Gemmatirosa kalamazoonensis: one gene and its partner. The protein of the gene in region 1 binds, or shares a complex with, the protein of each later gene. Links are inferred from orthologs where the notes say so. Each region holds a gene or a part of one and is shown on either strand. Other genes may lie near its edges.

What was found. Proteins that work in one complex are often made in the same cells at the same time.
Region 2: the proteins of J421_RS05315 (region 1) and mnmG are in contact, whole or in part, in a solved structure (PDB 9HIP), measured with the Escherichia coli proteins. The link is inferred for Gemmatirosa kalamazoonensis from one-to-one orthologs.

Annotation. Positions count from the first base shown.
Region 1 is NZ_CP007128.1:1,202,132-1,205,803, forward strand. Bases 319-3,165 are described here. They hold J421_RS05315 (tRNA modification GTPase), read right to left. Parts: upstream 2,402-3,165; coding sequence 1,235-2,401; downstream 319-1,234. Other genes in these bases: J421_RS05305 (DUF2268 domain-containing putative Zn-dependent protease), read left to right, coding at 319-791; J421_RS05310 (P-loop NTPase family protein), read right to left, coding at 927-1,271; J421_RS05320 (MBL fold metallo-hydrolase), read right to left, coding at 2,482-3,165. Also shown: more of J421_RS05305, read left to right, coding at 1-318; more of J421_RS05320, read right to left, coding at 3,166-3,294; J421_RS05325 (porin family protein), read left to right, coding at 3,446-3,672. UniProt on the Escherichia coli protein: Exhibits a very high intrinsic GTPase hydrolysis rate. Involved in the addition of a carboxymethylaminomethyl (cmnm) group at the wobble position (U34) of certain tRNAs, forming tRNA-cmnm(5)s(2)U34.
Region 2 is NZ_CP007128.1:1,316,132-1,319,451, reverse strand. The notes cover bases 413-3,320. They hold mnmG (tRNA uridine-5-carboxymethylaminomethyl(34) synthesis enzyme MnmG), read right to left. Parts: upstream 2,874-3,320; coding sequence 951-2,873; downstream 413-950. Other genes in these bases: J421_RS05800 (alpha/beta hydrolase), read left to right, coding at 3,015-3,320; J421_RS05810 (SIMPL domain-containing protein), read right to left, coding at 413-834. Outside these bases: more of J421_RS05810, read right to left, coding at 112-412. UniProt on the Escherichia coli protein: NAD-binding protein involved in the addition of a carboxymethylaminomethyl (cmnm) group at the wobble position (U34) of certain tRNAs, forming tRNA-cmnm(5)s(2)U34.

The DNA.
Region 1 (3,672 bases):
AGGTCGTGCGCGCGACCGTGGGCGCCGACCGTGACGATCTGCGCGCGATGCTCGAGCGCACCGACGTCCTCCGCCTCGCCGCCGACGCGCACGACCGCACCGCCGCGATCCTCCAGAGCGACGCCGAGGTGGACGTCGTCGTGATGGTCGGCGTCGGCGCGGCGAACGCGGGAGAGCTCGTCGTCGACGGGCGCGGTACCGCCTTCGTCTGCCTCGAGCACTTCACGAGCGTCGCGAACCCGAGCACGCAGGGCCTCGGCCTGGAGCCCGATCTCATCCCGCTGTGGATCGCGCACGAGATCACGCACGCCGTGCGCTACACGTCGCCGACGAGCCGCAGCGCGATGCGCTCGCTCGTCGCCGAGGCCGGGGGCTACTACTCGTACTGGGAGACGGGACGGCGTATTCCCCTGCGTGAGCACCTCGTGAACGAGGGCCTCGCCGTCGAGATCTCGCGGCTCGTGAGCCCGGGGCACGCCGCGTGGGAGTACTTCGGCTACGGCCGCCGGCAGTACGCGCGCGTGCGCGAGCTCGAGCCGGCCATCGCGCGCGCCGTCGCCGCCGACATCGACAGCGCGGGGCTCGGCCTGCGCCTGCGGTGGCTCTCGGGCGGCATGAGCGACGAGGCGCGGATGGCGGAGCGCCACATCCTGCCGGAGCGCAGCGGCTACTACGTCGGCTCGCGGCTCGTCGAGCCGGCCCTCGCCGCGCGCGGCGCCGCGTGGGCGGTGCGCGCGTCGGCCGAGGAGCTCTCCGCCACGGGGCGGCCCACCGCGGTGGCGACCGCCTAACGGCTGGTGAGGCGGCGCTGATGAATCGGCGCTGGTGAGGCGGCTCTGATACGCCGGCGCTGACACCACGCGTGATCAGCGCCGCCGTTCCAGCGCCGAGGTATCGGCGCCGAAGCATCAGCGCCGCCCCATCGATCACTTCCCGACGCAGAACGTCGAGAACAGGCGCCCGAGCACGTCCTCGACGTCCACGGCGCCGATGATCTCCTCGAGCGCGCCCACCGCCGCGCGGAGGTGCACCGCGGCCACCGGCGCCGGCAGCGCGTCGGCCTCCCACGCCTCGACGAAGCGCGCGAGCTCGTCGTGCGCCTGCGCCAGCGCCGCACGGTGCCGCGCGCGCGTCACCAGCGGCGTGTCCGCGGCCGGCACCCCGCCGTGGCGCGCCGCCACCGCGCCGACCGCCGCCGCCACCAGCGCGCGCAGCCCGCGCCCGGTCACCGCGCTCACGGCGATCGGCGGCGCGTCGGAATGGTTAGGCACCGTGGCCGGCGCGGCGCCATCGTGATCTCGGGGGGGGGCCCCAGCGCCCCACCGCCGCGCGCGTCACGCGAATCGCGCGAATCGCGCTTCGTCCACACCCGCACCACCGGCGCGTCGGTCAGCTCGCCCACCCGCGCCGCGGTGCGCGCGACGTCCTCCGACGTCTCGCCGCACGCGAGCACCACGTGCGCGCGCCGCACCCACCGCTCCGACAGCTCGATCCCCGCGCGTTCCACGACGTCGCTCGCCTCGCGCAGCCCGGCGGTGTCGACGAGCCGCAAAGGCCACGACCCGGACACGGCACCCGCTTCCGCAGTCTCGAGCTGCACGTCGATCAATACCTCCAGCGCGTCGCGTGTGGTTCCCGGCACGTCGGTGACGATCGCCCGCGCCTCGCCGGCGAGCGCGTTGAACAGCGACGACTTCCCGGCGTTCGGGGGACCCGCGATGACGACGAGCGCACCGTCGCGCACGATGTCGCCGGCGCTCGACGTGGCGAGCAGCGCGTCCACCGCGGCGAGGGCATCGCGCGCCGCGCCGCGCACGCGCGCGCGCGGCACCGGGCCGTCGTCCTCCTCGGGGAAGTCGATGTCGTACGCGATGAGCGCTTCGACGTCCAGCACCCGCTCGCGCAGCTCGGCGACGCGGCGCGACAGCCCGCCGTCGAGCTGCGCGAGCGCGGCGCGGCGCATGGCCTGCGTGCGCGCGTCGATGAGGTCCGCGACGGCCTCGGCCTGCGCGAGATCGAGCTTGCCGGCGAGCACCGCGCGACGCGTGAACTCCCCGGGCAGCGCCTCGCGCGCCCCCGCCGCGACGAGCGCCGCGAGCACCGCCGTCGGCGCCGTCGCGCCCCCATGCGTCGACAGCTCCACGACGTCCTCGCCCGTGTACGAGCGCGGCGCCGGGAAGGCGGTCACGAGCGGGCGCTCCACGAGCTCCCCCGTGTGCGGATCGCGCGCCTTGCACAGCGTCGCCGTGCGCGGCGCGAGCGGCCACGGCGCGAGCACCCGCGCGGCGACGTCGAACGCGTTAGGCCCGCTCAAGCGCACGAGCGCGATCGCGCCGCGCCCCGGTGCGGTGGAGATCGCGGCGATCGTGTCGTCGGAGCCGGGGACGAGCGACGCGGACATGGGAAGAACGTAAATGCGTGATGCGTATTGCGTAGCCGAGTCCTGTTTTCTGTGGACAGGACTCAGCTACGCGATGCGCATTACGCATTCGCCGTTTCCACGTCGAGCGACTGCCCCGGCTCGATGATGCGCACGTCCTTCGCGCGCGCGTGGTTAGGCAGGTGCGCGCGCAGCCGCTCGATCGCGTCGTGCGCGCCGGAGGTGAAGTGGTTGAACGTCCCCCAGTGGTACGGCACGAGCAGACGCGCCTGGAGTCGCTCGAACAGCTCCAGCGCGTCCTCGTACGTGAGGTGGCCGGCGCGGAACGATTTGCGCTTCCACTCCGGCGGGTGGCCGATCGGCAGCAGCGCGACGTCGAGCGGGCGGTTTCCCCCAGCGGCCGCGCGCACGCGCTCGGCCAGGTGGTGCGTCGTCTCGGTGAGCGCGGTGTCGCCGGCGAAGAACACCGTCCCCTCGTCCGACTCGAGCAGGTACATGTTCGCCTCGTCGCGCCACCGGTCGAAGCCGTAGCGCGCCGCCGCGTGCGTCGCCGCGGCGGCGTGGAGCTTCACGGCGGCGGCGATCGGCACCGTCGCCCCCGCCTCGACGCCGCGCGCCTGCTCGAATCCCTTCGCCACGAGCCACCGCGCGATCGCCGGCGGCGCCCATATGGGCACCTCCTGCGGCAGCGCACGGAGCGAGTCGAACGACAGGTGGTCGACGTGTGCATGCGTGACGAGCACGCCGTCGAGCCGCGGCAGGTCGGCGAGCGCGATCCCGGGCGGCGCCACGCGGCGCAGCCGCCAGCCGATCGCGAAGCGGCCGAGCGCCGCGTCGAAGTTCGGGTCGGTGAGCAGCGTGGCGCCGCCAAGCTGCAGGAGAAGCGTCGCGTGGCCGATGTAAGTGATGCGCATCGTCGATCGGGCTCGGGGTTTCGCCCCGCTTCTGCGCATCGCATGCCTGATTGCCTTATCTGCCGAGGCTGCCTAGCCTGAGGGCCCGGCACCGGCGGCGGCGATGCGGCCGCGGCGGTGCCGCGCATCTCAGATGATGGACGGAAACCGCATGAACAATCGATCGATCGCCGCCGCGTGCCTCGCGCTCGCCGCCTCGGGCACCAGCGTCGCCGCCCAGACCGCGCCCGCCCCGCGCGGCCCCACCCGGATCGGGGTGCTGGCGGGTGTGAACATCGCCACCATCCACGGCAGCGACGACGAAGGGGTGAGCAGCCACGTCGGGTTCGTCGGCGGTGCGTACGTCTCGCTCGGCCTCACCCCGGTGCTGTCGCTGCG
Region 2 (3,320 bases), 110 kb from region 1 along the record:
GTTTCGAACGCATCGGGCTCTACCATGGAAAAGCGGCGGGCGGAGCGTTTCACGTGAAACGTCCCGCCCGCCGTGCGCTTACGGTCACGTCCGGATACGGACGCGCCGGCTTCAGGTACCCGGCACGAACCGCCAGCGCGCGCTCACCTGCGCGTTCAGCGTCTGGGTTCCCTCACTGATCGGCGTCGCCGCCGGCGCCGCGGCCGCGCGCGCCATCTCCATCATCGGGCGCGGCGGCGGCGCGTACGAGATCCCCGAGGTGAGCTCGAGCAGCTCGCCGAGTCGCCCGCCGGCCGCCGCCGCCATCGCCTCGGCGTCGGCGCGGGCGCGCGCGACCGCGTTCTGGAGCGCGCGCCGGCGCGCGACGTCCTCCTGCGACGAGTAGAACGCGAGCGACGACACCAGGTTCGCCCCCTTCGAGAGCGCGGCATCGAGCACGGCGCCGACCTGCTCCACCTTCCAGACGTCGACCACCACCGTGTTCTGGACGTTGTAGCCCGTGATCCGGCTTCGCCGGGTCGTGTTGTCGTAGGTCTGCTCCGGGTAGACGTTGTACCCCTGGGTCGAGATGCGCTCTGCAGGGATCCCGAGCGCCATGATGGCGTTGATCACCGCCTGCTGCAGCGTCGCGTTCCGGCTCGCCGCGTCGGCGGCCGTGGGGGCCTGGGTCTGGACGCCGATCGACACGCGGGCGCGATCGGGTGTGACCTCCGTCTCCCCGACGGCGCTCACCGCGATCTCTGGAACGCGCTGCAGCGTCGGCGCGGCGGGCTGCTGCGCCCCGAGCGCGTGCGTGGCCACAGCGAGGATCAGCATGGACGAGAGAAGACGCATGGATGCTCCGAGGTTGTGTGAAGGGGAGGCGGCCATCGTCGCACGCCTCCTCCAGGGAGACGTCGTCGGGGCGGCGACTTGCACATCGGCGACGGCCCGGGCCGCGCCGGCGTCCGTCACCCCTGCTGCCCGACGAGCCCCCGCGGACCCGAGGCGCGCCGCCAGCGCTCCACCTCGATGACGAGGTTCTGGAGGTCTGCGGGCGTCACGCCCGGGATGCGCGCCGCCTGCGCGAGCGTCATCGGTCGCTGCGCGGACAGCTTCTGGCGCGCCTCGATCGTGAGCGACCGCATCGTCTCGTAGGGCAGCTCCGCCGCGAGCGCGAAGCCGCCCATGCGCTGCAGCTTCTCCGCAGCCCGACGCTCGCGCACGTAGTACCCGGCATACTTCAGCTCGAGCTCCGCGGTCACGAGGGCCTCACCGCCCTCGTCGATCGGAGCGCCCGCCGCGGCCAGGAGCTCGGCCAGACCGATCCCCGGCCGGCGCACGAGCTCCGCGACCTTCAGGGCATGCGAGAGCGGGGCCGTACCGCTTCGCTCCACGAGCGCCGCCGCCTGCTCCGGACGGATGGTCGTGCGGCGCGCGGTCTCGGTGAGCGCGTCCTCGCGCTCCATCCGGCGCGCCACCGCCGCCCGCTCCGGCGCGTCGTACAGACCGAGCCGCTCGGCCACCGGCGCCAGCCGCCGCAGCGCGTTGTCCTGACGCACCGTGAGCCGGAACTCGGAGCGCGACGTGAACAGCCGGTACGGCTCGTCGACGCCGCGCGTGACGATGTCGTCGGCCAGCACGCCCAGGTACGAGGTCTCCCGACCGAGGACCAGCGGCTCGCCCCGACCGAGCGCCGCGAGCCCCGCGTTCAGTCCCGCGAGCACCCCCTGCCCGGCCGCCTCCTCGTACCCCGTCGTGCCGTTGATCTGCCCGGCGAAGTACAGACCCGGCACCGCGCGCACCTGGAACGTCAGGCCGAGCTGCGTCGGCGGATAGTAGTCGTACTCGATCGCGTACCCGGCGCGCGTCATCCGCACCTGCTCCAGCCCACGGACCGTGCGCAGCGTCCGCAGCTGCACCTCCGCCGGCAGCGACGTGGAGAGGCCGTTCACGTACATCTCCGTCGTCTCCAGCCCCTCGGGCTCGAGGAACAGCTGGTGGCGCGCCGCCTCGGGGAACTTCACGATCTTGTCCTCGACCGACGGGCAGTAGCGCGGCCCACGCGACGCGATCGCGCCCCCGTACATCGCCGACTCGCCGATGTGGGTCGCGATGATCTCCTTCCCCGCGTCCTCGAGATGGGTGATGAAGCACGGGAGCTGCGTCAGCGGCTCGAGCCCCGGATCCTCGAAGTGCGACCACCGGTAGGCGAACGCCCCGAGCTCGCTCTCCTGCTTTTCCACCCGGGTAAAATCGACACTACGGCCGTCGATCCGGGGAGGCGTTCCGGTCTTGAAGCGCGCGACGGTGAGGCCGGCCGCCTCGAGTTGCTCGGCGAGATGGGTCGTCGGCGCCTCGCCGGCGCGACCGCCTCCGATCTGGGTCGTGGTGCCGATGTGGATGCGGCCGCGCAGGAACGTGCCGGTCGTGATCACCACGGCGCGGGCGCCGAACCGGCGCCCCTCCAGCGTCTCGACCCCCGCGGCGCGGCCGTCGTCCATGATCAGGCGCGCCACGGTTCCCTGGATCGTCAGGAGGTTCGCGTGTCGCTCGAGCAGGGTCCGCACGGCCCGGCGATACAGCCCCCGGTCGCACTGCGCGCGCGGGGCCCACACCGCGGGCCCCTTGCTCCGGTTCAGCATGCGGAACTGCAGCGTCGCCCGGTCGGTCGCGCGTCCCATGATGCCGCCCAGCGCATCGACCTCGCGCACGACCGTGCCCTTCGCCACCCCGCCGATCGCAGGGTTGCACGACATCTGACCGATGGTCTCGAGCGCGCTCGTGACGAGCGCGACGCGCGCGCCGAGCCGCGCCGCCGCCACGGCGGCCTCCGTGCCGGCGTGTCCGCCGCCCACGACGATGACGTCGAACTCCGCTTCCAGCCACGACATGCGTTGGAAGCTAACGGCGCGTGCCGGCCGATGCCGAACATCGTTCTGGAACGGCGCCCCCCGATTGGGGATATGAGCCGGTGCGCGACACACCGCATCGCCGCGACGCGCCATGGATCCCCGACGCCGCCGATCACGCGCATGACCGCCGCGCCCGCGACCCGACGCACGACGAGCCTCGCCGTCCTCGTCGCCGCCTGCCTCGCGGCGTGTAATCCCGCGCCCTCCGTCGACGCGCCACCCGCCGAGCGGCTGCGGCTGCATCCGTGCTTCCTCGTCTCGCTGTTCGAGCCGGCGCGCTGCGGCACGTTCCGCGTCCCCGAGCGGCGCGTCGGCGCGCACTCCGCGGGAACCGTTAGGCGCACGCTCGGCCTCCGCGTGGTCGTCCTGCCGGCGCGCACGCGGCCCGCCGCACGCGAGCCGCTCGTGCTGCTGCACGGCGGGCCG